2 linked regions of the Spirulina subsalsa PCC 9445 genome follow. The protein of the gene in region 1 binds, or shares a complex with, the protein of each later gene. Links are inferred from orthologs where the notes say so. Each region holds a gene or a part of one and is shown on either strand. Other genes may lie near its edges.

The links.
Region 2: the proteins of xseA (region 1) and xseB are in contact, whole or in part, in a cryo-EM structure (PDB 8TXR), measured with the Escherichia coli proteins. The link is inferred for Spirulina subsalsa PCC 9445 from one-to-one orthologs.

The regions. Positions count from the first base shown.
Region 1 is NZ_JH980292.1:1,533,430-1,548,921, forward strand. What follows is about bases 4,274-7,118. They hold xseA (exodeoxyribonuclease VII large subunit), read right to left. Parts: upstream 6,345-7,118; coding sequence 5,202-6,344; downstream 4,274-5,201. Other genes in these bases: SPI9445_RS0107190 (ATP-binding response regulator), read left to right, coding at 4,274-5,261; SPI9445_RS0107200 (hypothetical protein), read right to left, coding at 6,701-7,118. Outside these bases: SPI9445_RS27400 (hypothetical protein), read left to right, coding at 1-490; SPI9445_RS0107175 (sensor histidine kinase), read left to right, coding at 1,049-3,355; SPI9445_RS0107180 (response regulator), read left to right, coding at 3,348-3,758; more of SPI9445_RS0107190, read left to right, coding at 4,065-4,273; more of SPI9445_RS0107200, read right to left, coding at 7,119-7,381; SPI9445_RS0107205 (sensor histidine kinase), read right to left, coding at 7,633-9,474; SPI9445_RS0107210 (PhnD/SsuA/transferrin family substrate-binding protein), read right to left, coding at 9,477-10,346; psaM (photosystem I reaction center subunit XII), read left to right, coding at 10,740-10,835; SPI9445_RS0107215 (sodium:solute symporter family protein), read left to right, coding at 11,245-13,041; SPI9445_RS24715 (diguanylate cyclase domain-containing protein), read right to left, coding at 13,181-15,492. UniProt on the Escherichia coli protein: Bidirectionally degrades single-stranded DNA into large acid-insoluble oligonucleotides, which are then degraded further into small acid-soluble oligonucleotides.
Region 2 is NZ_JH980292.1:4,231,327-4,246,846, forward strand. What follows is about bases 5,705-8,577. They hold xseB (exodeoxyribonuclease VII small subunit), read right to left. Parts: upstream 7,311-8,577; coding sequence 7,098-7,310; downstream 5,705-7,097. Other genes in these bases: purH (bifunctional phosphoribosylaminoimidazolecarboxamide formyltransferase/IMP cyclohydrolase), read left to right, coding at 5,705-6,995; SPI9445_RS0119410 (MBL fold metallo-hydrolase), read right to left, coding at 7,353-8,228. Also shown: SPI9445_RS0119370 (NAD-dependent epimerase/dehydratase family protein), read left to right, coding at 1-277; SPI9445_RS0119375 (DMT family transporter), read right to left, coding at 292-1,158; SPI9445_RS0119380 (metallophosphoesterase family protein), read right to left, coding at 1,250-3,007; SPI9445_RS0119385 (Uma2 family endonuclease), read right to left, coding at 3,089-3,766; SPI9445_RS0119390 (Uma2 family endonuclease), read right to left, coding at 3,840-4,580; SPI9445_RS0119395 (Uma2 family endonuclease), read right to left, coding at 4,654-5,310; more of purH, read left to right, coding at 5,469-5,704; SPI9445_RS0119415 (inorganic diphosphatase), read right to left, coding at 8,749-9,261; SPI9445_RS0119420 (translocation/assembly module TamB domain-containing protein), read right to left, coding at 9,440-15,487. UniProt on the Escherichia coli protein: Bidirectionally degrades single-stranded DNA into large acid-insoluble oligonucleotides, which are then degraded further into small acid-soluble oligonucleotides.

The sequences.
Region 1 (15,492 bases):
AAATCCCTACCTCCTCGAATTTATTCCGGCCAGTAATGATCCTTTTTGGGATAGTTTTACTCAATCCCTGAATCAATGTAGTATTAACTCTAATTTCATCCAACGAAGAGAACGAGAAAATTTAATAAAACAAGGGATTATTACCCCAGAGACTATTTCCCAAGAAGCACTAACTACCCCAAGTTTATGGTGGACTTATGAACAGTATGGGGAGGGTAAACTACTACAAGATTGGCTGGCTTTTCCTGAACAAAAACGTCTAGACTTAGTGGTAAATCGCCAACTTTGGGCGCAAATGGACTATATGCAGCAATACCGTTTTGTTAACCGTTTTGGTGCTGTGGCTAGACAATACGGGTATGAGTTGCGTGTCTTTAATTCTGAACCCCGTTGTTTAGCCCTATATTCCTGCAATTATAGCACCCTACCTGACCCGCCCCAATGTCAGGTTAATTTACGACCCATGCAACGCAATCCTTTCATTTTTTAGCAACAGGGAACAGGGAACAGGAATTCACCCTCTCATCCTCGTTACTTGGCAGAGCCAAGTAACGCTCTCTTGGAGGCTCTGCCTCCACTCTAAGCGGCAGAGATTGCTTGTTGTTGGGCTTCAGCCCTCAATCTAGGGCGCTAAAGCGCAACTACAAACGGGGAGAGATTGCTTGTTGTTGGGCTTCAGCCCTCAATCTAGGGCGCTAAAGCGCAACTACAAACGGGGAGAGATTGCTTGTTGTTGGGCTTTAGCCCTCAAATCTAGGGCGCTAAAGCGCAACTACAAACGGTAAATATTAATAACAAAACCTAAATTTTTGTGTATTTACACGAAAAAACGTAACAAAAATGTTGCGTTATTCAAACTTTTTCTATCCCGCCATCAATCCCGACCTGAACAAAAAAGTTAAGTTATACTGGGGGAAGGAAGCTAAATAGAATCACCACTTATCTATTTTTCCTCGGTTCATCGTCAACCTAAAACCATCAACCTAAAACCGCCAACATAAAACCGTCCTTTATGCCCTAACTACCTCCCTTAAACCCACTAAAACCTATGGTTATTAGTCCCTTACAAGTCCAAACGCACAACTTCGTTAATTTAACCGAAGAACCCATTCACTTGATTAGCCAAATCCAACCCCACGGATTAGTTTTTGTGCTGGGTGAACCGGATCTCAAAATTCTGCAAGTCAGCAGTAACACCCGAGCTATTTTAGGAGTTTCACCGGATCAAGTTCTGCATAAAAATCTGGAAGATGTCCTCGATTCGGTGCAAATAGAACCCTTAAAAATAGGATTGACTGAAGATAACTTTGATTGGGTGAATCCTAGCAAAGTTTGGGCAAGGACAAAGGGCGATGAATATATGGTTTTTGATGCGGTCTTTCACCGCAATCCTGAAGGCTATTTAATCCTTGAATTAGAACCCGCTATTTCTCAGGAAAACATTCCTTTTTTGAGTTTTTATCACCTCGCCAAAACCTCCATTTATCAACTGGAGAAAACACGCACATTAGAGGAATTTTGTCAAGTCATTGTGCAGGAAGTGCGCAAAGTGACAGACTTTGACCGGGTGATGTTATACAAGTTTGAGGAGGATGGTCATGGGGTGGTGATTGCAGAGGATAAGATTCCTGAGTTAGAGCCGTATTTAGGATTACATTATCCAGAGTCGGATATTCCCAAACAGGCGCGCAAGTTATTTGCTTCTAATGTGATTCGCCAGATCCCGGATGCTTGGACGACTCCCGTCTCTTTGGTGCCGACGATTCATCCGGTAAGCGATCGCCCCATTGACCTCACCTATTCTATTTTACGCAGTCCCTCCACCTGTCACCTCGAATATTTGCACAATATGGGAGTTGGGGCATCCCTCACCATTTCCCTCATTCAAGACGGGGAACTGTGGGGCCTAATTGCCTGTCATCACCGCACCCCTAAATTTATCTCCTACGAACTGCGCAAAGCCTGCGAATTCCTCGGTCAGGTGATTTTTGCCGAAATTTCCGCCCGAGAAGAAACCGCCGACCATGATTATCACCTCAAATTAGCCTCGATTCAAACCCGTCTCATTGACCACATGGGACAAGACGACAACTTTGTGGAAGGATTAGTCAAACATCAGCCCAATTTATTAGACCTCACCAACGCTCAAGGGGCCGCTATTTGTTTAGGCGGTCAGTATATCACCCTAGGTAATGTCCCTAAAGCCGAAGACCTCAACTTTTTAGTGCAATGGTTGAGTAAAAACATGGAAGATCGGGAAATCTTCTGCACCGACTCCTTAGCGCGCTGGTATTCCGACGCAGAAACCTTTAAAGACGTAGCCAGTGGTCTGTTAGCTATTCCCATTTCCAAACAGAATTATGTGTTGTGGTTCCGTCCTGAAGTCATTCAAACCGTCAACTGGGGGGGAGATCCCGGTAAGGCCTACGAAACCACCCAAGAAGCGGATACCGTCAAACTGTCCCCCCGCAAATCCTTTGAACTGTGGAAAGAAACCGTCCGTCTGAAATCCCTGCCGTGGCAAGGGGTAGAAGTGAAGGCCGCCCTAGGACTGCGCAAGGCCATTGTGAACATTGTTCTGCGTCAGGCCGATGAGTTAGCCCAACTCGCCCAAGATTTAGAACGATCTAACGCCGAATTGCGGAAATTCGCCTATGTGGCCTCCCATGACCTACAAGAACCTTTGAACCAAGTGGCGAATTATGTCCAACTGTTAGCCTTGCGGTATAACCAGCAATTGGATGAAGATGCCCACGAATTCATTGATTTTGCCGTGGAAGGGGTGAGTTTAATGCAGACCCTGATTGATGATGTTTTGGCCTATTCCCGGGTGGATATGAAGGGCATTGAATTTGAACTCACCGAGGTTGAACTGGCTTTAAAACGGGCGCTGGGCAACCTACGGGGGCGCATTGCGGAGAATCAGGCGACTATTACCTATGATTCCTTACCCATGGTAACGGCCGATGGGACGCAATTAATGCAGTTGTTCCAGAATCTGATTGTCAACGCGATTAAATTCCGCAGCGAGGCCCCTCCGGTGATTCATATTGGGGCGCACCGACTTGAGGAAGAATGGCTGTTTTCGGTTCAGGATAATGGGATGGGTTTAGATCCCCAATTTGCTGAACGGATTTTTGTCATTTTCCAACGTCTCCATACCCGGGATGAGTACCCCGGAACAGGCATGGGACTAGCGATCTGTAAGAAAATCATCGAATGTCACCGCGGCCGGATTTGGGTAGAGTCGGAACTGGGACAGGGCGCAACATTCTATTTTACGATTCCCATAGGAGGACGTGATCGTGAGCGACGACGCAAAGAGCGCAATCTGCAAAACAATATTTTTGGTTGAGGATAATCGGGCGGATATTCGTTTAATCCAAGAAGCGTTAAAACATAGCACAGTCCCCCATGAAGTGATTACGGTGCGTAATGGGATGGACGCAATGGCTTATTTACGTCATGAGGGGGAATATATAGATTCCCCCCGACCGGATTTAATTCTCTTGGATTTGAATTTACCGCGCAAGGATGGGCGAGAAGTATTGGCGGAAATTAAGTCGGATCCTAATTTGAAACGGATTCCGGTGGTGGTGTTAACGACTTCTCATAATGAAGATGACATTGCCCAGAGTTATGAGTTGCACGTGAATTGTTATATTACCAAGTCTCGAAACCTGAACGAGTTGTTTGAAATTGTGAAGGGAATTGAGGATTTTTGGTTAAAAACTGTGACGCTACCTTCAGAAAGTTAAGCTTAAATACTCTTGACTTTGAAGCGGCTCTAGGGGTTATTTTGCGGGAACTCCTTCTAGGTTGCTTTCCCATCAACCCGGTGAATTCTCACGCTCACAATTTTACCGAGAACCCCTTAGTTGAAAAGAGTCTGGGGGGATCTCAAAATGTGGAATTATCTCAAAAAGAATCCAAGATCGGACTATTTTTCAAGTTAATTTTATAATAGGGATTGAGAACAACCTTGATCCTTGAGCAATCAATCTGGAGGTGCGGCCTGAGGTTTAGCCAACATCATTAAGGAGAAATTGCGCCCCCCGAAAACTATGCCTGCAAGTTCCCTAAATATCTTACTGATTGAGGACAACTTGGCTGAAGCCAGATTGTTACGTGAGCTTCTCAATGACTCTCACTCGGTTTCCTGCCGTCTGGTTCATGTTAAGCGACTGAAGGAGGCTTTAATTAAGCTGGGTGAGGTGGCCTTTGATGTGATTTTACTGGATTTAACGCTGCCAGATAGTCAGGGTTTGGCGGCTATGTCTCCCTTGGCGGTGTGTGCGCCTCATGTGCCGATTGTGGTGTTGACGAATACGAATGATCAAGATTTGGCGCGGGAGGCCATGCGTCGGGGGGCGCAGGATTATTTAGTGAAGCGTCAGGTGAATAATACCGAGACATTAATCCGGGCGTTAATTTATGCGGTGGAACGGAAACGGGCGCTGGAGTCTTTGCGGGAGAGTCACGAGGCACTAGAAAGCCAGATTGAGGAGAAGGTGGCGCTGTTGTTGGCGGCGCAACAACAGAATCAACTCAAGTCGGAGTTTGTGTCGATGTTGTCCCATGATTTCCGCAATCCGTTGAATACTATTTTATTGTCGGCGGGGTTGTTGCAGGATAATCAGGATCGGTTGACGGAGGATAAAAAAATCCGCTTGTTCCAACAGATTCGTCTGGCGAGTAAGAGTATGGCGCAGTTGTTGGATGAGGTGCTGTTGATTGGCAAGGCGGAGATGGAGCAGTTGCCTTGTGAGTTGTTGCCGTTGTCGTTACAGGAGTTCTGCTGGGGTTTGGTGGAGGAGTTGGAGGGGAGTGTTGGCATGAAGCGGGTGCGGTTTTCTTGGCAGGGAGAGCATCCTCAAGGCCTGTGGGATCGGCGGTTATTGCGGCATATTTTAGAGAATTTGCTCTCGAATGGGATTAAGTATTCTCCCGAAGAGGCAATGGTGGAGTTTGAGGTGCAGGTGGGGGAGGAGTCGGTTTTGTTTGAAGTGCGCGATCGCGGGATTGGTATTCCTTGGGAGGATCAGATCAAGCTATTCCAACCGTTCTATCGGGGGCGCAATGTGGGGCATATTACGGGGACGGGTTTGGGGTTGGCGATCGCCAAACATTGCGCGGAAGCCCACGGGGGGACGATTCGGGTGGAAAGTCAGGTGGGGGTAGGGACGACGTTTTGGGTGGAATTACCCCTGGTCTTGAATCACTTGCACGGTAATCCGACCGCGAGGGAGTTGCAAGGTTAGAATTTGCCCGGAACTCACGTCCTCTGGGGAACGCACCAGCGCGCCATTCTCTTGGCGGGCGAGGGCATAACCCCGTTCTAGGACGGCTTGGGGATTGAGGGCGGCAAGTTTTTCTTGGCAGAGGTGGAGACGGGTCTGGGCTTGTTGGAGGGGGCGACTGTGGGCGGGGAGTTCCATAAGTCGCTGTTTTAGGCTTTGGAGGTGTTGGCTTTCTTGTTCAAAACGGCGGACTAGGGCGCGGGTGAGGGCCTGTTGTCGTTGTTGGTGGGCTTGGTAGAGTTGGGCGATGGGAGGGATGGCAAACTCGGCGGCGGCGGTGGGGGTGTGGGCGGCGAGGTCGGCGACGAGATCGGCGAGGCATTCATCCCGTTGGTGTCCAATGCCTGTAATGACGGGGCGCTCACAGAGTGCGATCGCCCGCACCACTCGTTCATCATTAAAACAGTCCAAATCTTCCACCGCACCACCCCCCCGCGCCAGAATGATTAACTCGGCGCGATTATCCCGTTCGACTCGGGCGAGGGCTTTAGCAATGGAGGCGGGGGCGAGATCCCCTTGTACAATGGCGGGGGAGAATAACACCCTCACCCCCGGATTCCGTTGTTCTAGGGTGCGTTGAATATCCCCCCAAGCGGCGGCGGTGGGGGAGGTGACGACGGCGATTTGTTTAGGGTAGGGGGGGAGGGGGCGCTTGCGGGCAGGGTCAAAGAAGCCTTCGGCGGCTAAACGGGCTTTGAGTTGATTGGCGCGCAGGGCTTGTAATCCTTCCCCCATCGGTAGGATTTGCAGGGTTCTGAGTTGATATTCTCCCCGCTTGGTGAAGAGTTGGACGCTACCGAGGACACAGACTTGTTGGCCGACTTTGGGGATTTGGATCAGGCGATCGCGCAAACTCCCCCAAACCACGCACTTCATGGCGGCCATCCCCTCGGAATCACTCAGGGTAAAAAACAGACCACTGACATGATTATGCAGGCTGGTCACATCCCCCATGACCCAAAGTTGTTGGAGTTGGGGGTCTTCTTCGAGTAAGTCTTTTAGGTATTGAGTGAGTCCGGCAACAGAGAGGGCAGTTTCGGGCATGGGTAGGCTGTAGTTTAATAGGGAACAGGGAACGGGGAAGGGGGAACAGGGGGGAGGGGGAGCAGGGGGGCAGGGGAGCAGGGGAGCAGGGGAGAATTGATAATTAGGGTCTGCTGAATAACACGCCTATGCTAGGCTCAACAAGGGAACAGGGAACTCTTAACAGGGAACAGATCATCTAAAACTGGCACGATTGCCTATTCCCGACTCCCGACTCCCGACTCCCGACTCCCGATTCCCCAACTCTCGGACTTATTCAGCAAGCCCTAATTATTCCCTATTCCCTATTCCCTATTCCCTATCACCGACTCCCGACTCCCGACTCCCAATTCCCTTATTTATTCAGCAAGCCCTACCTAAAACGCCAAGGTTTCAATACTTTGCTCAAACACAGGCAACTGCTGAGGGAAACTGACCACACTAGACGAGAACACCACAATATAAACCCGATCTCGTCCCGGAATTAGATACAACAACTGCTGTAATTCTTGCTTTTCATTGTCTTGGGTCGTGATACTCGCTTGAGTGACAATACGACCCGATGAGATATTATTCACCCGGACAATTTCTCGTTGCAAGACCTCAAAGCGCTGACTCAACAATTCCGCCGTTGCATCCAAATAAGTTGAAATCTCTGTATTGGGGGGAATGGGAGCAGAAGTGATATTAACACTGGCTAAAGTCCCTTGAGAATCCACCTGAGAATGAAACGCCACCAGAGCAAAGGGGATGGGACTTTGGCGAATAATATTCACCCGTTGGGCGGAGTCGGGAATCACTTCCCCCAGTTGCTCTTCAATCCGTTCTAAATCCGTACTGGGATTTCCGCCATAATAACTATTCGGGAGGGCTAACGCTACCCCATTCCCCTGAATCACCTGCCACCCAGAGGGAATCGCAGACTGGGCAATCAGATTTAGGGTATTTTCCACCCTAGCATCATGGGGGGTTATCCGTTGGGCGATCGCAGGACTACCAACCCCCATCACCACACCACAACAAAGAACCGTCCCAATCGTTTGCCAAGAAAAAGTCATAAAACCTGTTCAACCATAATAACTGTACGCAACTAACCTAACACCCTGATTCCTGCCTACTTGATCGAGTGACTCATTCTCCGAATTCTAGGAGTCCGCAGGAATTGCCCCGAGTTGGAGGAATGAGGATGAAACCGTCCTATTGTATCGCACCTTTTGGAAGTCGCTCCCCTCTTAACCCACCCATTGGTGTTATTCACTACGGCTTTTCAAAAAAATTGCCGGGAACTCCCCATTCCTTTGTGGGCTACTCATATCTGTTCTGGCGCAAGTGGGAGCGAAATCACAAACTCTGTCCCAGATCCTACCTCAGAAAAAACATCAATAGTCCCTTGATGTTGTTCAATAATTTGATAACAAACCGTTAACCCTAACCCTGTCCCTTTTCCCACTGGTTTGGTGGTAAAAAAAGGATCAAATAACTTGGCTTTTACCTCAGACTTAATCCCATTGCCATTATCTTTGATCTGAACAATAATTTTAGGCTTTGAATTATTTTGTTCACCTAATGATGTTGTAATCCAGATTTTTTTAACTAAACTATTTCCTTCATTTAAAGCATCTACCGCATTACTAACAATATTCATAAAAACTTGATTAAGTTGGGCAGGATAACACAAAATATGGGGTAACTTTGCATAGTTTTTAATGATTTCAATTTTTTGATGTTGTAGTTTATTGTTTAACAACATTATCGTATTTTCTAGCCCGTCATGAATATCTACCTCTTTCATCGCCGCCTCATCTAAACGGGAGAAATTGCGCAAAGAGAGAATAATATTCTTAATGCGACTACTCCCCATTTTCATGGATTGAATAATTTGGGGCAAATCTTGTTGAATAAAATATAAGTCACTTTCTTCTAATAATTCCTCTAATTCAGAATCCACCTCAGAATACTTGTGTTGATAATAGCTAATCACATCAAATAAGCTCTGACTGTACTGTTCCAAGTGTAGTAAATTCCCGTGAATAAAATTAATGGGATTATTAATCTCATGGGCAACTCCCGCCACCATTTGCCCCAAACTAGACATTTTTTCTGACTGAATTAACTGGGCTTGGGTAGATTTCAAATTCTGGAGAGTTTTCTGTAATTCTTGAGTGCGTTCTTGAACTCGTTCCTCTAAGGTTTCTTGGGCTTCTTGCAACTGTTGCGTATAGTCCCCCATCCACTGAATTAACTGATTGAGTGCAGTCGCCAACATTTCCACCTCATCCTGACTGCGAACATTACTCCGCAGGTGAAAATTGCCCTCTTTAACCACTCGTTGGGCGAGATGAGTCACCTTTTCTACAGGTTCGGCAATAGTTCGACTGGTTCGCCAAGCCAACCAAGCGGCTAAACTGGTAAACAGGAACAGACTGGCAACAATGACACGCAAGCGCAATTGATTAGCGGCCAAAAGTTGTAAATTCGCTTCTGTGGCTTGAAGACTGGCTCTTTGAGCAATGCGCGTCAGATGTTCTGAGTGGCGTTCTAACTGGACGCGCAAATGCTTAAAATCGGCTTGGGTGACGCGGTTTAACACTAGGCGCTGGGCGGCGGGAAGCTCTTCCTCAGATAAACGAAGGGGGTCAAAATTGCCCCATAACTCCGTCATCAAATGATCATACCCCTCAATCGTGTGTTCATAGCTTTGCAAAACCCCTTGAAAACTCTGGGAGTCAACCACAATATCGGTTTCATCGCTGGTAATAAAGCCTTCTAACTCCCGAATTAGGATTTGAGATTCTTCGACATGGCTTTTAAACTGATTCACTTCATACTCAAACCAAAGAGAATCCCCTAACACCGTCATTAATTGTTGAGGATGGAGACGAACCTGAAAAACGGCACTTTCGAGTTCTTGAATTAAGATATGTTGACGATGGGCTAGGATTAAGCGTTCTTGGGCTTTTTTTTGATAGTAGTCGCCAAATACTAACCCGGCTCCAATGCCACAAACAGCAATCACAATCACCACAGCGTAGCCATAGCCAATTTTTTTGGCTATACCAAAACGGCGATTGATACTCTTAGTTTTGAGCATCCAGCGAGGAAAGCTTAGGGTAGACTTGATTCTACCGTCTGGAACATTAAAAACAGCCATGATTATAAGAACTCTCCTTGACCAATAGCTTGGTAGACTTCCCGCACCATGTTGTAATCTTCATCTTTGGCTTCGACAAACTCTGCCCCTACATACTTGTCATCGTCGGCTTCTGCTAAACTAGCGAGAAGGGAGTCTTGATGGGCGAGAATTTGCGATCGCAACTCCTGCACTTCCGCCTCAGAAAACCGACTACTCAGCATAAACAAATCATTGGGCAACAGCGCCCCCCGCACCAAAACCCGAAAGTCCTCCTCAGACCATCCCCGTTGTTGCAAATGATTTTGGTAGCGCAAAAACGTTCCCCCCCAAGCATCCACCCGTCCCTCCTTCAAGGCATCTAGTCCTTCCCCCCGCAACATTTCAATCTTGACATCGGTTTTAGGGTCTAACCCCCCATCAATCAATAATTTAGTCGGCCCCAGATGACCACTGGTAGACCCAATCGACCACATAGCGATGGTTTTATCCTTCAAGTCTTCCACCCGCTCTATTTCGCTCCCTGCCCGCACAGAGAGCAAAGAATAATAATTGGGGCGAGTCACCCCCACAAGGGGAATTGCATTCGTCCGGGCATGAATCGTCACATATTCCGACGGCCCCGCTAAGACAAAATCCACCTGGTCATTTTGTAACGCAACAGCCGCCGCCATAAAATTAGGCACGGCATACCATTCAATAGGCAGGTTAAGAATACCCGCTAAGGCCGTTCGGAACTCCCCATAATACTGTTCTAGTTCCTCCACACTGCTTAAATCCGTCACCGTGAATCGGAGTTTCTCCCGACTCCCTAAAGCATTCGACAAAGGCTGACTAGCACTACATCCCGCCAGAAAAAGCAGTGCGTAACCCAAAAAATTGCGCCGTTTCATAAGGTTTGACCTCTAACTGCAAAATCTAGCTCGCTCCCCCCAATTCGCCTCTCACTTTGCGAACCTAAACCACAACGTTTTTCAGTCTGTTTTTCCTCTGCCACGCTACAAGAACCCGCCGCGTCTCAAAGAGAAGAGATGGTTCACTATTTTAGATGTCCTGTTCCCCGACTCCCCGTTCCCTTCAACCAGAGACTCCAACTCTCTAAATGTAGCAAATATAACTAATCGGGAGATTATCTCCTTAATAAGACCGGGTTAAGACCAGCCAAATTCTAGACCCCCAAAACCTGAATTTTATATTTATTTTTGTAACGATTGCGCTCAGAAAGGGGCAATCTTAACGCAAAGTGGGGAATAAATTATCTGTTCAATAAGGAGATTCATCGAACCATGCCCTTATCCGATACACAAGTTCTGGTTGCTCTCGTGATTGCTTTGATTCCCGGAATCTTGGCCTTCCGCCTTTCCACCGAACTTTATAAGTAAAAGTCTTTTTCCCTTAGCTAAGTTGGGGTATAGCGCTGCTGTACTCCAATTTTTTTGGGTTCAATCAACCAAACGCCCGCATTCAGGCAAATCTAACACCAAATTAAATAGGTTTTGCTGAATAACTCTACTCGTGGGGTTAGGGAACGGGAAGGGGGAGAGGGGAGAAGGGGGAGAGAGAGTCGGAAAAAAGCAAGCCTTTTGGATTCTTTATCGCTAAAACCTTGCACTTTCTCGCTCTCAAAACGGCTGAAAACCTTATTAAACAGTGCTTAGAGAGATATTCAGCAGACCCTAAAAGACTTGAGGGCAAAAGCCTGAATTTCCCCTGTTCCCTGTTCCCTGTTCCCTGTGCCCCAAACCTTCCCCTACTGCACACAACTCAAGTTAAATTGGCATAAGAGAAACTATGCAAGCATTGGATTGGTGGATTATTTCAGCCTATTTAGCCTTGACCATGGGGGTGGGTTTATTCCTCTCCCGCCAAGGTTCTAAAAGTTTAGTCGATTTCTTTGTTTCCGGGCGCTCCTTGCCTTGGTGGTTAGCCGGAACCAGCATGGCGGCCACCACCTTTTCCATTGACACCCCCCTCTATGTGGCCGGAGTCGTCGCTACGCGAGGCATTGCCGGGAATTGGGAATGGTGGAGTTTTGGCATTGCCCACGTTGTCCTGATTTATATTTTCGCCCGCCTCTGGAGACGGTCAGAAATTGTCACCGATGCCCAACTTACGGAAATGCGCTATGGGGGCAAAATGGCGGCCATTTTACGGGGAACTAAGGCCTTTTTATTTGCCGTGCCGATTAACTGTATCGGTATTGGCTACGCGATGTTAGCCATGGTTAAGGTGGTGGATGCCCTAGAGTTGTGGCAAAGTTTGGGCATCACTCCGGGAGACAATCTCAAGCTGTGGAGTGTCATCGGGGTGAGTGTGTTTGTGCTTATTTACTCCGGTTTTTCTGGATTGTGGGGAGTCGTCGCTACGGACTTTTTCCAGTTTTTCCTGGCTTTGTTTGGGGCAATAATTGTCGCGGTGATTGCGGTGAATCATGTGGGGGGGATGGGGGAACTCATTCCGGCCGTGCAGCAAGCGACGGATATTGATGTTTTAGCCTTTGTTCCCTTTCATCTGAATCTAACGTGGAGTGATACGGCCGGGATTACGGCCTCGACCTTTTCGGCTTATTTATTCGTGCAGTGGTGGTCTTTTCGGCGTAGTGATGGGGGGGGTGAGTTTATCCAACGATTGGCGGCCGCCAAGGATGAAGAGGAAGCGGAAAAAGCGGCCTGGTTTTTTAACCTCCTCCATTATGTGGTGAGAACTTGGCCCTGGGTGGTGGTGGCCTTGGTGGCCGTGGTGATTTATCCCGATTTAGGCGATCGCGAACTAGGCTATCCTAGACTCATGTTAGACTTCCTCCCCGTCGGTCTACTAGGCTTAGTCGTCGCCTCCCTCATTGCCGCCTTCATGAGTACCGTCTCCACCTCCATCAACTGGGGCGCGTCCTACCTCACCAATGACCTCTATTTGCGTTTTCTACGCCCCAATGCCGACCAACAGGAGTTAGTCCTCATGGGGCGGCTTTCCTCCGTCCTAGTGACCGTATTCGGGGCAATTGCGGCCTTTTATGCTACCGATGTGGCCACCGTTTTCCGTTTAGTGATTGCCATTGGCACTGGCCCCGGTTTAGTTTTAATCTTGCGCTGGTTTTGGTGGCGGATTAATGCGGCGGCGGAATTAGCCGCCATGTTGTGCGGATTTGTTATTGGTTTAATCACCAGCACTTCCCCGGTACTGAATGAACTTATCCCAGATTTCGGCGTGCGTTTAATGGTGATTTCCGGCCTCACCGCTTTAGTCTGGATTACCGTGATGTTCCTCACCCCTCCGGAGTCCGACGCAACCCTAGACGCATTTTATCGCCAAGTCCGCCCCAGTGGGTTAGGTTGGCACAGGCAACGATTACGGACGGGGATTTTACCCGGTCAAGATTTAAGTCTGGATGCCTTGCGCGTGGTGACAGCGACGTTACTTTTGTTTGGTTCAATGTTCACCATCGGCGGCTTTTTATTATTACAACCTTTAACCGGGTGGTGTTCTCTCATTGTGGCGGTTTTGAGTGGTTTCGCACTCCGGCGCTTAAATCGTCGTCAACTCCCCGCTATTCCTCGGCCGGGATTGGAGGATGATGATAGTTTTGATTGAGAGGAAATAGGGAATCGGGAATCGGGAGTCGGGAATCGGGAGTCGGGAATAGGTAATAGGTGATAGGGAATAATTATCAATTCTCCCCTGCTCCCGTTCCCTGTTCCCTAACCCCACAAGTAGAGTTATTCAGCAAGCCCTAACTAACTTGATACTGATTCCGGCCTTGGTTTTTCGCCCTATACAGCGCTTGGTCTGCCTCTTCAATTAACAGACTCGGAGCGCCTCCCTCTGGGGGAATGAGGGCGGCAATCCCTAGACTGAGGGTGACAGCATCGCTCACGGTTGAGGCTTCGTGGGGAATGGATAGACTTTGTAGGGCTTGTTGGATTTGCTCGGTGAGGGCTATGGCGGCAGGGCTATCAAAACCGGGCAAAATGAGGGCGAATTCTTCCCCTCCGTAGCGGGCGACTAAACCTGTGGGGCGAGGGAGTTGTTGCTGTAAGACCTCGGCAATATCCACTAGGCAGCGATCGCCTAAAACATGACCATAGGTGTCATTATAAGCTTTGAACTCGTCTACATCGCAGAGAATCAGGGCAATGGGTTGTTGTGTTTGTTGCGCCTCGCTCCACTCTTGGGCTAAATAGGCATCAAAAGCCCGACGATTGGCCACTTGAGTTAAACCATCCAAGGAGGCCAAGCGATTTAACTGGGCGTTGGCTTCAGTTAAAGCTTCTTCTACCGCTTGACGGCGTTCTATTTCGCCTTGGAGTTGTGCGTTTTTCAGGGTTAATTGTTCCGTTCGCTCCTGAACTTTTTTTTCTAAGGTTTGAGCATAGTGTTCCACCTGTTCGTAGAGTTGAGCATTGGTGATGGAAATGGCGGCCTGAGTCGTCAGGAGGTCGAGGACGAGACAGCGTTCATGGGTGAAGGTTTCGGGGAGTTGACGATTTTCGAGATAAATCAGCCCTTTGAGTTGTCCTTGATAGAGAATCGCCGTGCAGAGGACGGAACAGACTTGATTTTGCTTAATATAGGGGTCTTCGGTAAAGCGTCCGTTGCGATAGGCCTGATCTAACACGATGGTTTCTTGGGTGCGTCGGACGTATTGCAGAATCGTCTGGGGTAAGGTCTGGTGAATATCCAGGGGGATGGTTTGCCGAATATTCAGTTGTTCGTCGTTGAGGTGGGCAACGGCTTCTAGGGTGATTTGCTCCCCGGAGTTGAGCATTAATACTCCGTAATTTGCCCCGGCATTTTCCATAAGAATGCGGAGGAATTTATCTAACAGATGGCTGAGAACCATTTCCGTTGAGATGGTTTGGGTGGCCGCCATCATAGTGGGGAGGTCTAACTGTTCGATGATGTTAGTGTTGCTGCTGGTGGTGATGATGCTGGTGGTTTGTTGGGGGCTAGTGACTTGGCGTTGTTGACGACGGATGGGGTCGAAGATTTGGGGATATTCGGTTTCGAGGGCGCGTACTTTGGCGATCGCACCCCAGCGAATATAGGCATAATAAGCTTCTGTGAGGTACCAACGACCAATTTTCTCCCGTCCCCAAGCAAGGTAAAACTCCCCAGCCCGTTCATAGCCTAGGGCTTCCTCTTGGACAAAGCCCGCAGCCTGGGCCTGTGCGATCGCCTGATCGTACAAATCCATTGCCTCCACACATCGCCCCTCTACTCTCGCTTTTTCGGCTTCAATCAACAAACATTTATTCTGATAATTTTCAGGAACATGATTTTGCCAACCTTGCAAGCGGTTTTGATGCTCTTGCAGCACAGCCAAATCCGCCGCGAGGGAGGGAGTTTTTTCCGCCTTCAGAGGATAGCGAGCCAACAGGGTTAAGCTGAAATAGAAGCTATATTGACTGAACACCAATAAAGCCACAATGGGCGCTCGATATTGCCAAGCGTTTTGACCTGCTTCAAAGGCCTGATCATACTGTTTAAAGGTATAGCCTAAGATTAATTGACCAAACAGCGTATAAAAAGCAGAATTGATGTTTTGGGTATCTAAAAAGAGGGGTAACATTAGCTCCGCATCGAATAATTCACCCATTAGCTCATGAAAACTATCTGCTTGGTGAAGGTTCAATGCAACTTGAGTAATAATGGTTAGATAATTCAGTTGATACTCTTGTTTATAATTCTCAATTAATTGCAGATGAAACCGTTGCCGCTTGATGACATTAATCAAAGCTTCCCCCGCAAAAAAGGGATGTTCACAAAAGAAAATAGCGGCATGACAGGCAAACTCTAAGTCACCCGTTTCTAACCCTCCTTTAATCGCCTTTTCTAAAAAAGGAATGGTGTCCCGAATAGGCATTTTCCAGCAGCCAATGGATGCGCCATAGGTTGAATAGATTTTAGCTGTAAACTCCCTAGCCTTCAACTGATCCAGTAATTCAATCGCCACCTTGCCAAAATGATAACCTCGATCAATATCATTCATCGGACCACAGAGTAACCACCCATTTAAGCCATAACTTTGTAAGGATCTTGGAC
Region 2 (15,520 bases), 2.7 Mb from region 1 along the record:
CAATCCTGCCACCACCGTCAATGATGCCGTAGCTGAAGTTTGCGAATATTTTGGCCATCGGATTTATTGGCGAATTCCCCTCACCCTTTGGTTTGCTAATTTCATCATTGTTCTGTTTCGGATTCAGATGGCCACTTGGGACCGATTCTGCATGAATTACCGCCATTTTGTGTATAAAAATCCCGTGAATCCTGCCACCTTTGGCCTACCCGTTTATTGTCCCACCGTTGCCGATATATTCCGAGTCAGTGGTATTCCATCCCGTCGTAGGGAATAGGGCATAGATAATAATTAACCTAAATTAGTGGAAGAAACTCCTAACAACACTAAAACACCCCCAGCAATTAATAGAGGAGTCACCGTTTCTCCCAGTAAAGAAACCCCTAAAATAATTGCCGAAACCGGAACTAAATTAATAAAAATGGCGGCTCGGGTTGGTCCAATGGAGCGGATTCCTTCGTAATACCAATTAAAGCCAATGGCTGACCCAAAAACCCCTAAATAAATTAAACTCAACCAATGATTGAGAGCCAAATCTGGCAAAATTTCCCACAGCCCCCTATGGAGGGCGAGAGGCAAAAGGGCTAAAGTCCCGATGAAACAAGCGTAAGTCGTCGCCACAAGGGGGGATAAATCCTGCATCACCCACTTTCCGACAATGCTATAAATACACCAACTGATGACACAACCAAATAACCATAAATCCCCCGTGCCGATGCCCTCCCGGAAGAGGTGGAGGGGGTTTCCTTGGGCGATGATGAAGGCCGCACCAGAAAAGGACAGGAGAATCCCGACAATTTGTAGGGAACTGAGACGATACCGTAAGAAAATGGCTGAAGCAAGAGCGACTGCAATGGGATTGAGGGCAATAATCAATGAGGCACGACTGGCGGGGGTAGTTTGCAAACCCCAAAAAAAGAAAGTATTGTACGCAAAAACCCCTGTTAACCCCAACACAACCAGCCCAATCATTTGGGACCACCGGACACGGGGGAATTTCTGTTCTACATGGTAGGTGAGGAGGGCGAGGCAAAAACTCGCGAGGGCGAAGCGACAGAAGGCGGCAGAAAAGGGATGGAGCGCCTGAACTATAATCCGTCCGGCAATAAATGTCCCCCCCCAGATAATCGCAGTGGCAACCAGTTTAAAATAAATCATGGATGGTGTAAGCAGAGTGGTTGTGATTAACCCTGCTCTATTTTCCCTAGTTTTGCGCCCATTTCCGTATGCCCTGGTTATATTTCACGTTTCAGCGCACATCAAATTCATCAAATTTGACAACTTGGGTCATGGGTTGTCTGGTATCAAAACGATAACTACTGATGGTTCCTTTTTGGGTGTCTAAAATGCTAAATACGGTAATGTCATTACTGGCAATATAGGGTAAGGGTTGCCCTTGCTCATCGAATAGAGGGTCAATTGTCGGAACAATTGGCTCTAAACCGTTGGGATTTCCGGTGGCTACATAGGTTGCTTGATATCCTTCAGGAATGGGTCTTTTTTCGTCGCTGAAATAAGCCCCGTAACTATTGCCAATGTTGGAGGATTCAAGAAAGTTTACTCCGGCTTTGTTGCGGAAACGATTCCATAAATGGGAGTGACCATAATAGACTAAATGCACGCCTTTTTCTGTTAATAATGGCTCTAAGTGTTGTATAATATGATCATCTTCTAGTGGGTATTCATAGCGTACTTTCTGCACTTGCCCGGTGGGGTCAGTGAGAATCGTTTGTCGCGGATTGGTATAGGCGGGGACGATATTTCCGCCGAGTGTGTGGGGGGGATGATGGAACATGACAATTTTATATTTAGCCCGTTTGAATTCTGGGCTGTCTAGTTCATTTATTAACCATTCATATTGAGAACTACCGGGTTGGATGGATTCAAAAATATGCTGTCCATAACCCCATTTTTCTGGGTTTTGGAGGTTATAGGTTGGTTCACGGTAGCGGCTTAATGCGGTATCGTCTAGGCTGGGAACCCGCCAGATGTTGGTGATATAAAGCACAATTAAGCGCACATCCCCAAAGGTAATGGCGTAGTATTTCTTACCCCCCGGACTATGTTCCGGTAGGCTAAATATTTCTTCGTAGGTATCAGTATTAAAGGAATTGGCTTTAATCCAAGCAGCTTTAAAAGTGGGATCTTCGGCGATGTTTAAGTTGGCGAATTGTTGGGCATAATGGGCTTCTGCTTGTTCGCGGGGATAAGCATGATTGAACTGTTCTCCGAGGGGTTCGGTCATGGAAAAACGTCCCATGACTTCATGATTACCTAGGGCGGGAAATAGGGGGGCATTTTGAATAATTTGCCCGCCTTGATAGAGGGTGGTTTGTTCGTTTTTTTCGAGGGTATATTGAGCGCGTCCTTGTAAGCAGGGGAAAAAGGCTCCTCCTCGTTGATCATCAAACCATTCTGAGGCCCGGTCGGGTATATTGGTTAAGTCTCCGGCCAAGAATACGCCGTCAATAAAGCCTATGGTTTCGACCACTTTTTGCAGATTGGCGGCCGTCATGGGCATGAGTTGATGATCGGAGGTGAGGAGGATTTTTAGGGGGGTGCCGGGGGGTGGGGTGGGGGTGAGGGTGAAGACGGCGCTATAAAGGGGATCTTCTGGGGTTTTAAGACTGGTGACTTGGTAGGGGAGACGTTGACCGGGGGTGAGGGGGGTGATAAGGGCTTCGTGTCGCCAAATGGGGCGAAAGGTGGGTTGAGTGGGGGGGGTGGGAATTCTGGAACGGGTATCTTCTCGCAGACGACTGAGTTTTTGGCTGGTTGCGATCGCCTTTAACTCCAAATCACGCCCATAATTGACCCAGTGCCGCACCCCCGGAAACTCAGTAAACCATACCACCCGCACAGAATCGGAGGTGGGATATTGTAAAAAGGGATCCGTTAAGAGTTCGGCAGAAGAAGCTAGGGTCATATCCAATCGGGGGGGAGAGGGAACAAGTAAAGCTAAACCCAACGCTAACAGAAAGGGGAGCAGACAAACGAGAATCGCCATGAATATCCGACGATTCCTGTTAGAGGGGCGAAACTTGGGGTTTAACATAAAAGGAGGGTGGGCTTTCCCTCAGCCTAAGACTTAGAGGGTTTCTGGGTCAATGCCGAGTTCTCGCAGTTTAGCGAGGGCGCGATCGCGTTCCTGTTGGGCTAAATCCCGTTGTTGTTGCAACAAATTCCGTTCCCCAAACCAATCCCCCGGTTCTTTAAACGGTTCTCCGTTAGGATGATAAATCACTAACCCCTCCCCCGACAGTTCAAAGCGAATGTTCAACAGAGGGGAAGTCCAAGGCAAATGAAGGGGCGTAATTAAGCGAAAACTTTCCCCAATCCTCTCCCGTTCAAACCCCCAAAAATCATGGGATTGGGGATTATAAAAATACATCTCTAACACCCCATACTCTTCATAAAACCGTTGTTTAGCGGCCATTTCTACGGTGGTATTACTGGGGGAAAGCACTTCAAACACCACCTGCGGAGCAATATCTTCCTCTTCCCACTGTTTATAACTCCCTCTGTCCCCATCAGGACGACCTAAAACCACCATAGCATCGGGCGCTTGACAGGGTACAGGGGGGCGCTGAACTAGCACAGGATACCAGAGTAAATCCCCCGCGACAAAGGCGATTTCATCTTTGAGCAGTTCCTTGAGATTGGAGACTAAGCGGACAATCCAGCGATACTGAAGGGTGTTCTCAGCCATCGGTTTACCATCGGAATCGGGGTAAAGGAGGTTAGAAGGGATGGGGGTTTGAACCATCGTTCTGTAGTAAATCAGGACTCATTTTATTGTAACGGGGGATTGAGGGACTGCTCTACACCTTAAACCTAGATTAGAGGTTTTCTGGGTCAATTCCGAGTTCCCGGAGTTTAGCGAGGGCGCGATCGCGTTCCTGTTGCGCCAAATCCCGTTCCTGTTGGGCTAAATTCCGTTGTTCTTGCAATAAATCCCGTTCCTGTTGGGCTAAATCCCGTTGTTGTTGCAACAAATTCCGTTCCCCAAACCAATCCCCCGGTTCCTTAAACGGTTCTCCGTTAGGATGATAAATCACTAACCCCTCCCCCGACAGTTCAAAACGAATGTTCAACAGAGGGGAAGTCCAAGGCAAATGAAGGGGCGTAATTAAGCGAAAACTTTCCTCAATCCTCTCCCGTTCAAACCCCCAAAAATCATGGGATTGGGGATTATAAAAATACATCTCTAACACCCCATACTCTTCATAAAACCGTTGTTTAGCAGCCATTTCCGTGGTGGTATTACTGGGGGAAAGCACTTCAAACACCACCTGCGGAGCAATATCTTCCTCTTCCCACTGTTTATAACTCCCTCTGTCCCCATCAGGACGACCTAAAACCACCATAGCATCGAGCGCTTGACAGGGTACAGGGGGGCGCTGAACTAGCACAGGATACCAGAGTAAATCCCCCGCGACAAAGGCAATTTCATCTTTGAGCAGTTCCTTGAGATTGGAGACTAAGCGGACAATCCAGCGATACTGAAGGGTGTTCTCAGCCATCGGTTTACCATCGGAATCGGGGTAAAGGAGGTTAGAAGGGATGGGGGTTTGAACCATCGTTCTGTAGTAAATCAGGACTCATTTTATTGTAACGGGGGATTGAGGGACTGCTCTACACCTTAAACCTAGATTAGAGGGTTTCTGGGTCAATTCCCAGTTCTTCGAGTTTAGCAAAGGCTAAATCTCGTTGTTGTTGCGCCAAATTCCGTTCCCCAAACCAATCCCCCGGCTCCTTAAACGGTTCTCCGTTAGGATGATAAATCACTAACCCCTCCCCCGAAAGTTCAAAACGAATGTTCAACAGAGGGGAAGTCCAAGGCAAATGAAGGGGCGTAATTAAACGAAAACTCTCCTCAATCCTCTCCCGTTCAAACCCCCAAAAATCATGGGATTGGGGATTATAAAAATACATCTCTAACACCCCATACTCTTCATAAAACCGTTGTTTAGCAGCCATTTCCGTGGTGGTATTACTGGGGGAAAGCACTTCAAACACCACCTGCGGAGCAATATCTTCCTCTTCCCACTGTTTATAACTCCCTCTGTCCCCATCAGGACGACCTAAAACCACCATAGCATCGGGCGCTTGACAGGGTACAGGGGGGCGCTGAACTAGCACAGGATACCAGAGTAAATCCCCCGCGACAAAGGCAATTTCATCTTTGAGCAGTTCCTTGAGATTGGAGACTAAGCGGACAATCCAGCGATACTGAAGGGTGTTCTCAGCCATCGGTTTACCATCGGAATCGGGGTAAAGGAGGTTAGAAGGGATGGGGGTTTGAACCATCGTTCTGTAGTAAATCAGGACTCATTTTATTGTAACGGGGGAGAATCAATCCCGGAGAGCATTAACCCACCCACAGAAGTTAAAACTTCCCTTGCAAATTCCCAAAGTGGGACATTTTAGCCCCATAATAACCACTTGCCGTATTGTGGAGAATCATCATGGGGAAACTAGCCCTACTCAGCGTCAGTGACAAAACCGGAATCGTCGAGTTAGCCCGTCAATTGGTGGACAACTTCGACTTTGAACTCATCAGTAGTGGTGGCACGGCAAAAGTCCTGCAAGAAGCGGGGATTCCGGTAAAAAAAGTCAGTGATTATACGGGTTCACCCGAAATTCTCGGCGGACGAGTGAAAACCCTACACCCCCGCATTCATGGGGGAATCTTAGCCCGTCGGGATTTAGAAGCCGATTTAGCCGACTTAGCCAACAATAATATCCGTCCTCTGGATTTAGTCGTCGTCAATCTCTACCCCTTTGAACAAACCATTGCGAAACCCGATGTCACCGTAGCCGATGCCATCGAAAATATTGATATTGGCGGCCCCACCCTCCTCCGCGCTGCCGCCAAAAATTACGCCCATTTAACGGTACTCTGTAATCCTGCCCGCTATGAAGACTACTTAACTGAATTGCGCAACGGTGGCGGTACTGTATCCCCTGAATTCCGCCAAGGGAGGGCAATGGAAGGGTTTATGATGACGGCGGCCTATGATCGGGCTATTTCGGCTTATTTTGCCCAAATTACCGAGAATCCCGCCCCCTTTACCCTGTCAGGAACTCCGATTCAAACCCTACGCTACGGCGAAAACCCCCATCAGCCCGCCAGTTGGTATAAAACCAGTGAGGACGGTTGGACGGGGGCGATTAAGTTACAGGGTAAGGAATTGAGTTATAACAATTTGGTGGATTTGGAGGCCGCTAGGCGGATTATTCGGGAGTTTACGGGGGAACCGGCGGCCGCGGTGTTGAAACATACCAATCCTTGCGGGGTGGCTATGGGGGCAACCTTAGCGGAAGCTTACGACAAGGCTTTTAATGCTGATTCTACTTCGGCGTTTGGGGGCATTGTGGCGTTAAACCAAGCCATTGATGGGGCAACAGCCCAGGCCATGACGAAAACCTTTTTAGAATGTATTGTTGCCCCAGATTGTACGCCGGAAGCGAAGGCAATTCTCGCCAAGAAGTCTAAGTTGCGGGTGTTGGTGTTGCCGGATTTGATGACGGGGACGGCGACAACGGTTAAGGTGATTGCGGGGGGCTTTTTGGTTCAGGATACTGATGATCGGGTGGATTTACCCGATGAGTGGCAACTGGTGACGGAGAAGAAACCCAGCGAGGCGGAATTAGCGGAAATGCTGTTTGCTTGGAAGGTGGCGAAGCACGTTAAATCCAATGCCATTGTTATTACTCGCGATCGCGTCACGTTGGGAGTAGGTGCCGGACAAATGAACCGGGTAGGGGCGGCGAAAATCGCTCTAGAACAAGCCGGAGAAGCTGCTCAAGGTGCCTGTTTAGCCAGTGATGGCTTTTTCCCCTTTGATGACTCAGTACGGTCTGCGGCGGCCGCTGGCATTAAAACCATTATTCAGCCCGGCGGTTCAATTCGAGATCAAGATTCCATCGCAGCAGCTAATGAGCTAGGTTTAGTCATGGTATTGACGGGAATTCGTCATTTTCTCCACTAAATTAACTAGGGCTTGCTGAATAACTGGGGTAGGGAACAGGGAATAGCGAATAATTCTTGATTCCTCGACACCCGACTCCCGGACTTATTCAGCCGGCCCAAACTAATCTAATGGTAAGTCCTCATCTTCTAGTGTCTCAATGAGTAACGTCATCCGTTCCTGACCTTGGCTTAAAAAATTTTCACATTTTTTGAGCTGCTGCACGGCCTCCTCAAACTGCTCAAAAATCCCTTCGAGAGGCAGATAACCGGATTCAATTTGTTGAATGATTGTCTCTATTTCCTGAACTGTTGTTTCGTAGTTCCACTCGGACATGATTTGTCTTGAGAATAATTGACTTTAGAAGGAATATGATCATCACAAGGCTATGATCATTCCTTCTTTGGCAAAAGTTGCATTGGGGAAACTTTGCTGCATTTTACTTTCCATTAAATCTAAATAATCATCATTATGCTCAGGGTGATGTAGAGACATAATCACTTGTTTCACGCCCAACTCTTGAGCAACTTTAATCCCTTTTTCCCAAAATCCCTCCACAGGATTGTTCATGTCTTCAGGTTTCGGTGGCGAGTGAAACTGAGGAATATTTTCAGGAGCGGCTAATAATAATAAATCAGCCTGACGGATTAAATCTAACCAGTTAGAGTGATGTTCTTCAGTAAAATAATCAGGAGTCATGGCGTAAACTACGCATTTGCCTTGACTAATAACTCGATAACCGATAGAGCGATGTTCGCGATTCAAAATGTAGGTTTCGATGACAATACCTTCTCCCACTACACATTTATCCTGCCAATGAATGTCATGGAATTCTAATTTTGACTGCATCACTTGGATAGGAACAGGGAAGTTGGGACCAAGCATTTGTCCACTGAGGCGTTGTTTAAAAGTAGAGCCGTTAGACGCTTCAGCCCCATAGATGTGGAAGTGATTAATGGGGATAAAGGCGGGGACAAAGAAGGGAAAACCTTGTATCCTATCCCAATGACAATGGGTAAAAAACATATGGGCTTCGACAGGCATTTGACTGAGAAGACTGTTGCCTAGGGCGCGCAAACCTGTTCCTCCGTCAAAGATCAGACGTGCCTCCCCAATTCGCATTTCTACGCAGGAAGTATTCCCACCATAGCGCACTGTGTCTTTGCCTGGAGTCGCAATCTGATTTCTAACGCCCCAAAACTGAACATCAAAGCTCACAGCAAGGCTCTCCTCCTGGACATGGCTGTTTGGCATTTTCTCATTGGTTGCTGCTGGCTGGGAATTGGGTGACATTGTTCACTCTAAATAGGCGGAATAGCCTTGGGTTAGCAGCTATCTCAAAGTATATCTTTTCGTTCGCTTCCCCTGTAATTCTCCCGAAACTTTTTCTATCTTAGGACAGAAGGAGGCTCAACGGTGAGCTATTCACGGACGAGTCAAGTTTTTGTCCGGCTTTTTTTGCCCTAATGGACTTTTGCCCTGATGGGCTTTTGCCCTGATGGGCTTTTACCCTGATGCCCTAAGAGTCCAAAAACCGAGAACTGAAAAAGTTCGGGGTGAAAAATATAAGCCGAGTTGGGGCGGGTCTTCCTCAAGTGTTACCGTGAGTGAAGGATTTGCCTTGCTCTTTATTTTAAATCTACTAGCACCCTTGAGTAAGTCGGGAATTTCTAGCTGGGATTTTTCCAATACTAGCGCGACTCGGATTGTTAGCTTGTGAGTTAGGTCACAAGAGTGAGTCCTAGCCCATAAGCTAACTGTACCTTAAGATTGTTTATTTGCTACCGGCTTGGATGCACTTTTCAATCAAGGGGCCGACTTCGTTGAGTCCTTTCCAGCCTAAAATCTCGGTGACTTTGTTTTCTAAGTTTTTATAAGTCCGGAAAAACTCAGCAATTTCATCCAGACGGTGGGGGGAAATTTGTTCAAGGGAGGTGATTTGGCTATAGCGGGGGTCTTTGTCAGGGACGCAGAGGATTTTTTCGTCGCGATCGCCGCCATCAATCATTTCTAACATTCCAATGGGACGAGCGGCAATGACACAGCCCGGAAAAGTGGGTTGATCCATGATGACCATACCATCAAGGGGATCGCCATCATCGGCGAGGGTATTGGGAACAAAGCCGTAGTCATAGGGGTACTGAACAGAAGAGTAAAGCACCCGATCTAAGGCGAAGGCGTTCAGGTCTTTGTCAAATTCGTATTTATTCTTACTCCCGGCAGGAATTTCAATTAAAACATTAATTAAACCGGGTTTGGGTTGAGCGGGAATCCGAGCTAAATCCATGAAGTCACTCCAAGGCAGTAGGACATAATTAACAACGATTGGGCTGGCTCATTCAAGGGTTGACCTTGATCAACCTTGCCCCAAAAATCATATCAGTTCAGCTAGGGAATAGGTAATAGGCAAGGCTGACAAGTTAAGCCCTTTGTCCTAGCCCCCACACCGTAAACCCCATAACTCCTTAAAACCGCGACTCAAACTCCAACGAAGCCCGACCTTCCCCCGTTAGCCCCGTAGACCCCCGCAGCACAAAATTCTCATTAATCCGATAGCGCACATTAAAACGAGTCGGCTGTTCCGGTGGCGTGATATACTGCAACACCGACACCGAGAAATTGCGGCCGATATCTTTCCCCAACTCCACCGCCACACCTAACGTTCCCGTCCGGCCCCGCTCCTCATCAATCACTTCCGCCGGGAAAATCCGAAACTCACTTAAACCAAACGCACTCTGTACCTCACTAAACACATCCCCCAACAGGGCATTACTCGCTAAATTCGCCAATCCCCCCACCAACGCCGTACTATCTCCCCCAGCCACCGCATTAATAAACCCACCCCCCAACAGCGCCACAATCTCCGTCTGGGAACGGTTAGGACTACTCGTGAGGGTCAGAATATCCCGCGAGGGCGCAGATCCCGTGCTGGAGGAAGTGTCCAAACTGCGGGCTAATTCTTGGGCAGACCCTTGCACTTGAGCCGCGACGCGAATCGTGCGCACCGTCCCCACATCAATAGGATTATCCACTACTTCCGAAGCATAGGGATCCGCCACATAACCCCGACGGTCTGCCTCTAAAATCGCCCCCACCAAGCGAATATCTAATTGAGGGTCTAAACCACTTTGGGGCGTAAAGCGGGCCGTGTTTTCATAGTTGCGATCTAACCGGAGTTGACTCGTAAACAAGTTAATCGTGCCTTGTTGCAATTCAATCACCCCCTCTGGGGAAGGATTCAACAGATTGCCATTGGCCACTAAACTCCCTTGAGCAAAGAATTCTAACAAGGGTTGTTGTTGAATCACAAAATTATCCCCTAACGTTAAGCGCAAATTATTCAACTGGACTTGATTAATCGCCCCTTGACCATTGCCATTGCCCACACCGCCCCCAGTCGTCGCCGCCCCAAGGAGGTCAAGGCGACCATTGGCAACAGCAACATCCCCGGAAATTTGCGGTTCTAACACACTGCCCCCAATCACCAGATCCCCTTGCACTTCCCCAGTCAGCAACCCTTTCACATTAACCCCCAGTTTGCCGAGGGAGACAGTAAGAGATTCTTCCGAATCTGTGAGGGGAGTCGTTGTGGGCAGGATACCCCGGACGAAGATTTCCCCGCCCCCAAAATTACCGGAGAGGGATTCTACCGCGATATTGTCAAAATTAAACTGGATAATGCCGTTGAGGTCAGTGATAGAGTCTTGGAGGAATTCAGAGCTAATCACCCCATTTTCTAAAATGGCCAACCCTTGGGCATTGAGGCGGCTTAATTGTCCCGTTTCAGGGTCAATGGCTCCAGCAATTTTGAGGTCAACTTCCCCCTCCCCATCCTGCCAGACCAGTTGTTGACGGGTGACGATATTCAACAGTGCCAGGCCATCATCTTGGACTTTAGCCGTGATTTCAAGACTATTATCTTGGGGGGGGAGGGTTTCCGGGAGAGGCAGTTGATAGGGGATAACTCCCGCTAAAGTGAGGGGGGTTCCATCGGTACTTAGAACACTGCGACCAGAGAATTGTAGGCGGGCGTTGCTGTAGTTAAAGCTGCCCGTGGCCTTAGAAATAGGGGTATCGTTGACACTGGCATTGAGTAGGTCAAGGCGACCCCTCGCTTGGGGATTGGCGCGAGTGCCGCCTAGGGTGGCGCTGGCGTTCAGGGTGCCATCAAAGCCAATGTCGGGGGGGAGGGGGAGGAATTCTTGCAGTTCAGCAATGGGGAGGTCGGTGATTTGTAGTTGACCAGAGATGGTTTCCCCCCCAAAGGCTCCACTAAAGGCAATTTCTCCCCCACCCAAGGCAATTTCTAGGGGCAAGACTCGCACCACCCCATTATTTAATTCTCCTTGGGCTACTACAGAGTCGAGATTATAGAAACCCCAGTACCAGCTTTCGCCGCTCAGGTCAAAATTCGCCTGAATCCCTTCTAACCCCCCTTGGAGGGCACCAGAGGCGGTAAGGGTGCCGTTAAATTGCCCTTGAACTTCAGCAAGGGGGGGTAAGGGAACGGGGGGCTGATTGGCGGCTGCCTGTTGGTTTTGCAGGGCGATAATTTCCGAGAGACGGCGCAGTTGGTTGTAAACGGTGGTGTTCGGGTCGCCCACCCCCACCGTGTTCAGGTCAACAGCGCGGCCAAATTGGTCGGGGGGGGTTTGGAAGGTTTGGGCGAGGTTGGTCAGGTCTACGAGGTCAAAGAGGTTAAGGGTGGTGACGACATCCTGTAAATCCCCATTTTCCACCCCTAGGGCGGCTTGGAATTGGGGGTTAGGGCTTAAGGGGGTAACTTGGGCGTTGAGGTTGTAGGTGGTGGTTCCGTTGCGGAATTGTCCCTCTTCTAGGGCGAGGATGCCATTACGCCATTGGAGGGTTCCGGTGAACTGTTGCCCAGAGAGAGGGCCGAGGGTGGGTTGAGTAATGGCAAGATGACTCACTAGATCCCCCGTTGCCCAGTTGAGATTGACCTCCCCTGCTAAATCCCCACTTAAAGGCTGGGTGGCAACGGTGGGGGGCAGGAGATGGAGGGGGATGAGGGACTTGGCGAGGGCAAGGGGAAATTGTTCCACTTGGGCGGTGAGGAGATTCCCTGTAGTTTCACCTGTGGCGGCAATGGCATTAAGGCGGAGATCAAAGGTCGTGGGGAGGTAGCCAGGGCCTAACTCGGCATAGACTCTATCTTGTCGGGTTCCCTGTAAGTCCACCACGCCTCCCTGTCCGGCGATAATACGCAGGGATCCGGCTAGGGTGGGGTCAAAGGCCAAATCATTCACGGCGAGGTTGTTTAAAGCCAAGCTGCCCTGAATTTGGGGTTGGTTGAGGGTGCCGGACAGTTGTCCGTTAAAACTGGCGGTTCCAGCGAGGGCGAGGAGTTCTGGGTCTAAGGCGGCGATTTCTTGGGGAATCCGGTTGAGGGGCAGATGATTCAACGCCAGGGCGAGATTAAACTGTTGGACTACATTGGGGCTAAAGTCCCCTCGTTGTAGGGCCTGCCCATCCAGATTAACTGTCCCTTGGGCGGTCAACTGTTGGCCGGCCTGGACTTGTTGCAGATTTAACTGTTGCCCATCCCAAGCGAATTGGGCGTTGAGGGGGTCGGTGATCAGGGAAACCCCTTGACTCAGGCGGATCTGCCCGGTGGCTTGGGTGTTGCCCACTTGGAAATCGGCCACCCTAGCCCCAACGGTCAATTCTCCCCCTAAACTCCCCCGCAGTTGGGGCGTAATCCTCCCCAGTTGTACCCCTTGGGGCAGGAGTTGGGCGGTCAGGTTGCCCCCACTCAGTTGGATCTGGTTGGCCTGTACCTGTCCCCCAGCTACGCCTAAACGGGCTGAACCGGATGCACGAATTGCGCCCAATGTCAAGTCCCTTAAATTTCCGGCTACATCTAGGGAGGCGCTGGCGGTTTCCAGCCATTCTGGGGAGAGTTGGGGAGTGAGGCGATGGGGTTGGACGGCCGCCAGATTAACTTGTCCTTGCCAGTTTCCTTGGTTGAGTTGGAAACGGGCGGCCACCTGTCCCCCTCCCACCTGTTGCACGGTGGCGCTCCCTTGGGCGTTCCAACTCTGGGCATCGGTTAGGGTGTTTAGGTTGGCGCGCAGTTGGGCGCTGCCTGATGCTACACCCAATTGGGAGGGGTTGAGCGCCCGGGGGAGATTTTGACTCACGGCTGCGAGGGTAACTCCGGTCGCTTGAACATCGGCGGTGAGGGTTTGCCCGGTGAGGGTGAGGCGCGAGGTGCTAACTCGTCCCCCTCCGACACCAACTCCCATGTTTCCGGTGGCTTGGAGGTTTTCTAAGGTGAGGAGTGGGGAATCAGGTTGAGTCCCTATCTCTAACTGGCTGGAGACTTCTAACTCCCCATCTAGGGTTCCCAAGGGGGGTAAGGCGAGGTTAGGGGGGAGGAGGTGGGGGGTGATGCGTCCCACTTGTACGCCTTGGGAACGGAGGGTAGTGCGGAGTTGATTGTTGCGGAAGGTGAGGCCTTGGGCTTGCAGGGTTCCCCCGGCTAGGTTTAGGCTGGCTTGTCCTTGGGCGGTGAGGGTGTCGGGGGTAAAGGATTCAAGGGAGCCAGTGAGTTGGAGGTTAGCGCTGGCGGTGCCGGTAATGACCTTGTTCCGGATTCCCTGTTCCCTGTTCCCCGTTCCCTGTTCCCTGTTGTGCAGATTAATATTACTCGCCCGTAAGTTAGTTTGCCAGCGCCCTTGGGAGACTTGAAGGGCTGTGAGTTGGGCAGTCCCTCCACTTAGGCTGAGGTTGGCGCTGCCCTGTACTTCCAGACGATTGAGGGCGAATTGTTGCAGGGGGCCGGCTACTTGTAACTGGGCGTTGGCGGCTCCGATTTGGCCTTGAGCGAAGTCAGGGAGGGGCAATAAGTCTCCTAAGCGGACTCCTTGGGCTTGTACAACGCCCTGCCAGCGTTGATCTTCTATCTGTAGGTCGCGGACGGTCACTTGTCCCCCTCCTAGGAGGGTGTTACTGGTCACCGTTGCCCGCAAATTTTGCCAGTTATCAAGGGGGATGAGGGCTTGGGCTTGAACTTCAAGGGATTCTAGGGGGAGGGGAAGGTTTAAATTGTAGAGACGGGCGAGGCGCTGGCCGGGTAAATCAACCCCGGACAACTGCACTAAGGCGGTGTTGGGTTCTCCCCAGTTCACAGTTCCCGTTCCGGTGATTTTACCCCCTAATGTGGGGACAATTTCTAAGCGTTCAAGCTGGCCTCGTTCTTCGCCTAAGTTTAGGGTGACATCGGCTTGGGCGAGAACTCGCACCCGGTCGATGGTGAGGCCGCAAAAGGTGGCGGAGGATAGTTTATTCCCTGTGGGGCAGGTTTGACGGACGCTGGCGGTAATGACTCCTTGATTAAATGGGCCGGTGAGTTGTCCTTCTAGTTCTAGGGTGCCAGTTAGGGTAAAGTCTGGGGGGGTGAGTTCAAAGGTTTGGAAGAAGTTGGGGACGGTGAGGGCGGGGATTTTGCCGTGGAGGTCAAAGCCGGATTGAGGGGAGATGGATCCCCCTAGGATGGCCTCAATTTCCCCTAGGGCGGCCTCAAAGTCTTCTAATTCGGCTCGATTTCCCTGTAAACGGATCTGGCCTTGAGCGACGGTGAGATGGGGCTTTAAATCGTCGAGGAGGAGGGTTAGGTTATCAAGGGTTAATAAACCATTGAGTTGAGGTAAACTGTCTAGATTAAAGGGATCTCCGGCAATCTCGACGGTGAAGTTACCCCCGACTTGTCCGGTTTCGACTTGTAGGGGTAATTGGGCGAGAAAGGATTGTTGGAGGGCGGAAAGTGCGATCGCCTGTAACCGCACATTTCCCTTCCCCCGCACTTGGGGACTGCGAAACTCCCTAAGATTCTCTAACTCCGCTTGCAGGGCAAAACTCCCCCCCGTTAACACATCCCCAGCCAACTCTCCCCGCGCTGTGTTGTACTCCTCCCCGAGGTGAATATCCCCCTCCCGCACTCTCACCGCAAAGGGCGGATTTAACTCACCTTGGGGAGAACGGGCGGCCACCGTTGCGGTAGCCTCTCGTAAGCGAATCCGTTCCACCCGAACTAGGGCCTTTGTGTCCTCCTCCCGTTGGGGAAACTCCGGCAAATTGAGCCATTTTCCCGTCTCATCCTGCTCTAAATAAACCTGCGCCCCTTCCAAACTCACATCTAAAACAATCTGACGCGCTGCCAACATCCCCACAGGATTAAAGCGCACCGTGACCCGTTCCACCGTCGCAAAATCTGCATCTCCTGCTGTGGCGGGGATTTGGGTTTCCCCAAAACGGAGATGAACGGGAGAAAAACCCTGAACATTGCCCAATTCTAGGGGGCGTTCCAGGGTTTCCGTCAACTGTGCCATCACAAAGGGCCGTAACAGTTGTTGTAGGAGAAGCCAAATCACCGGGAGACTCGCCCCCGCCCCCACCAACAGCACGACACCCAAGGCCATCCCTAAGCGGCGAAACCGTCTGGAGCCTGCCTGAGATTCTGGAGTTGGTTCAGAGTTGGGAAATTGCGTCATGATTTTAGCCTCGCCTCATACCAGCCATATTCT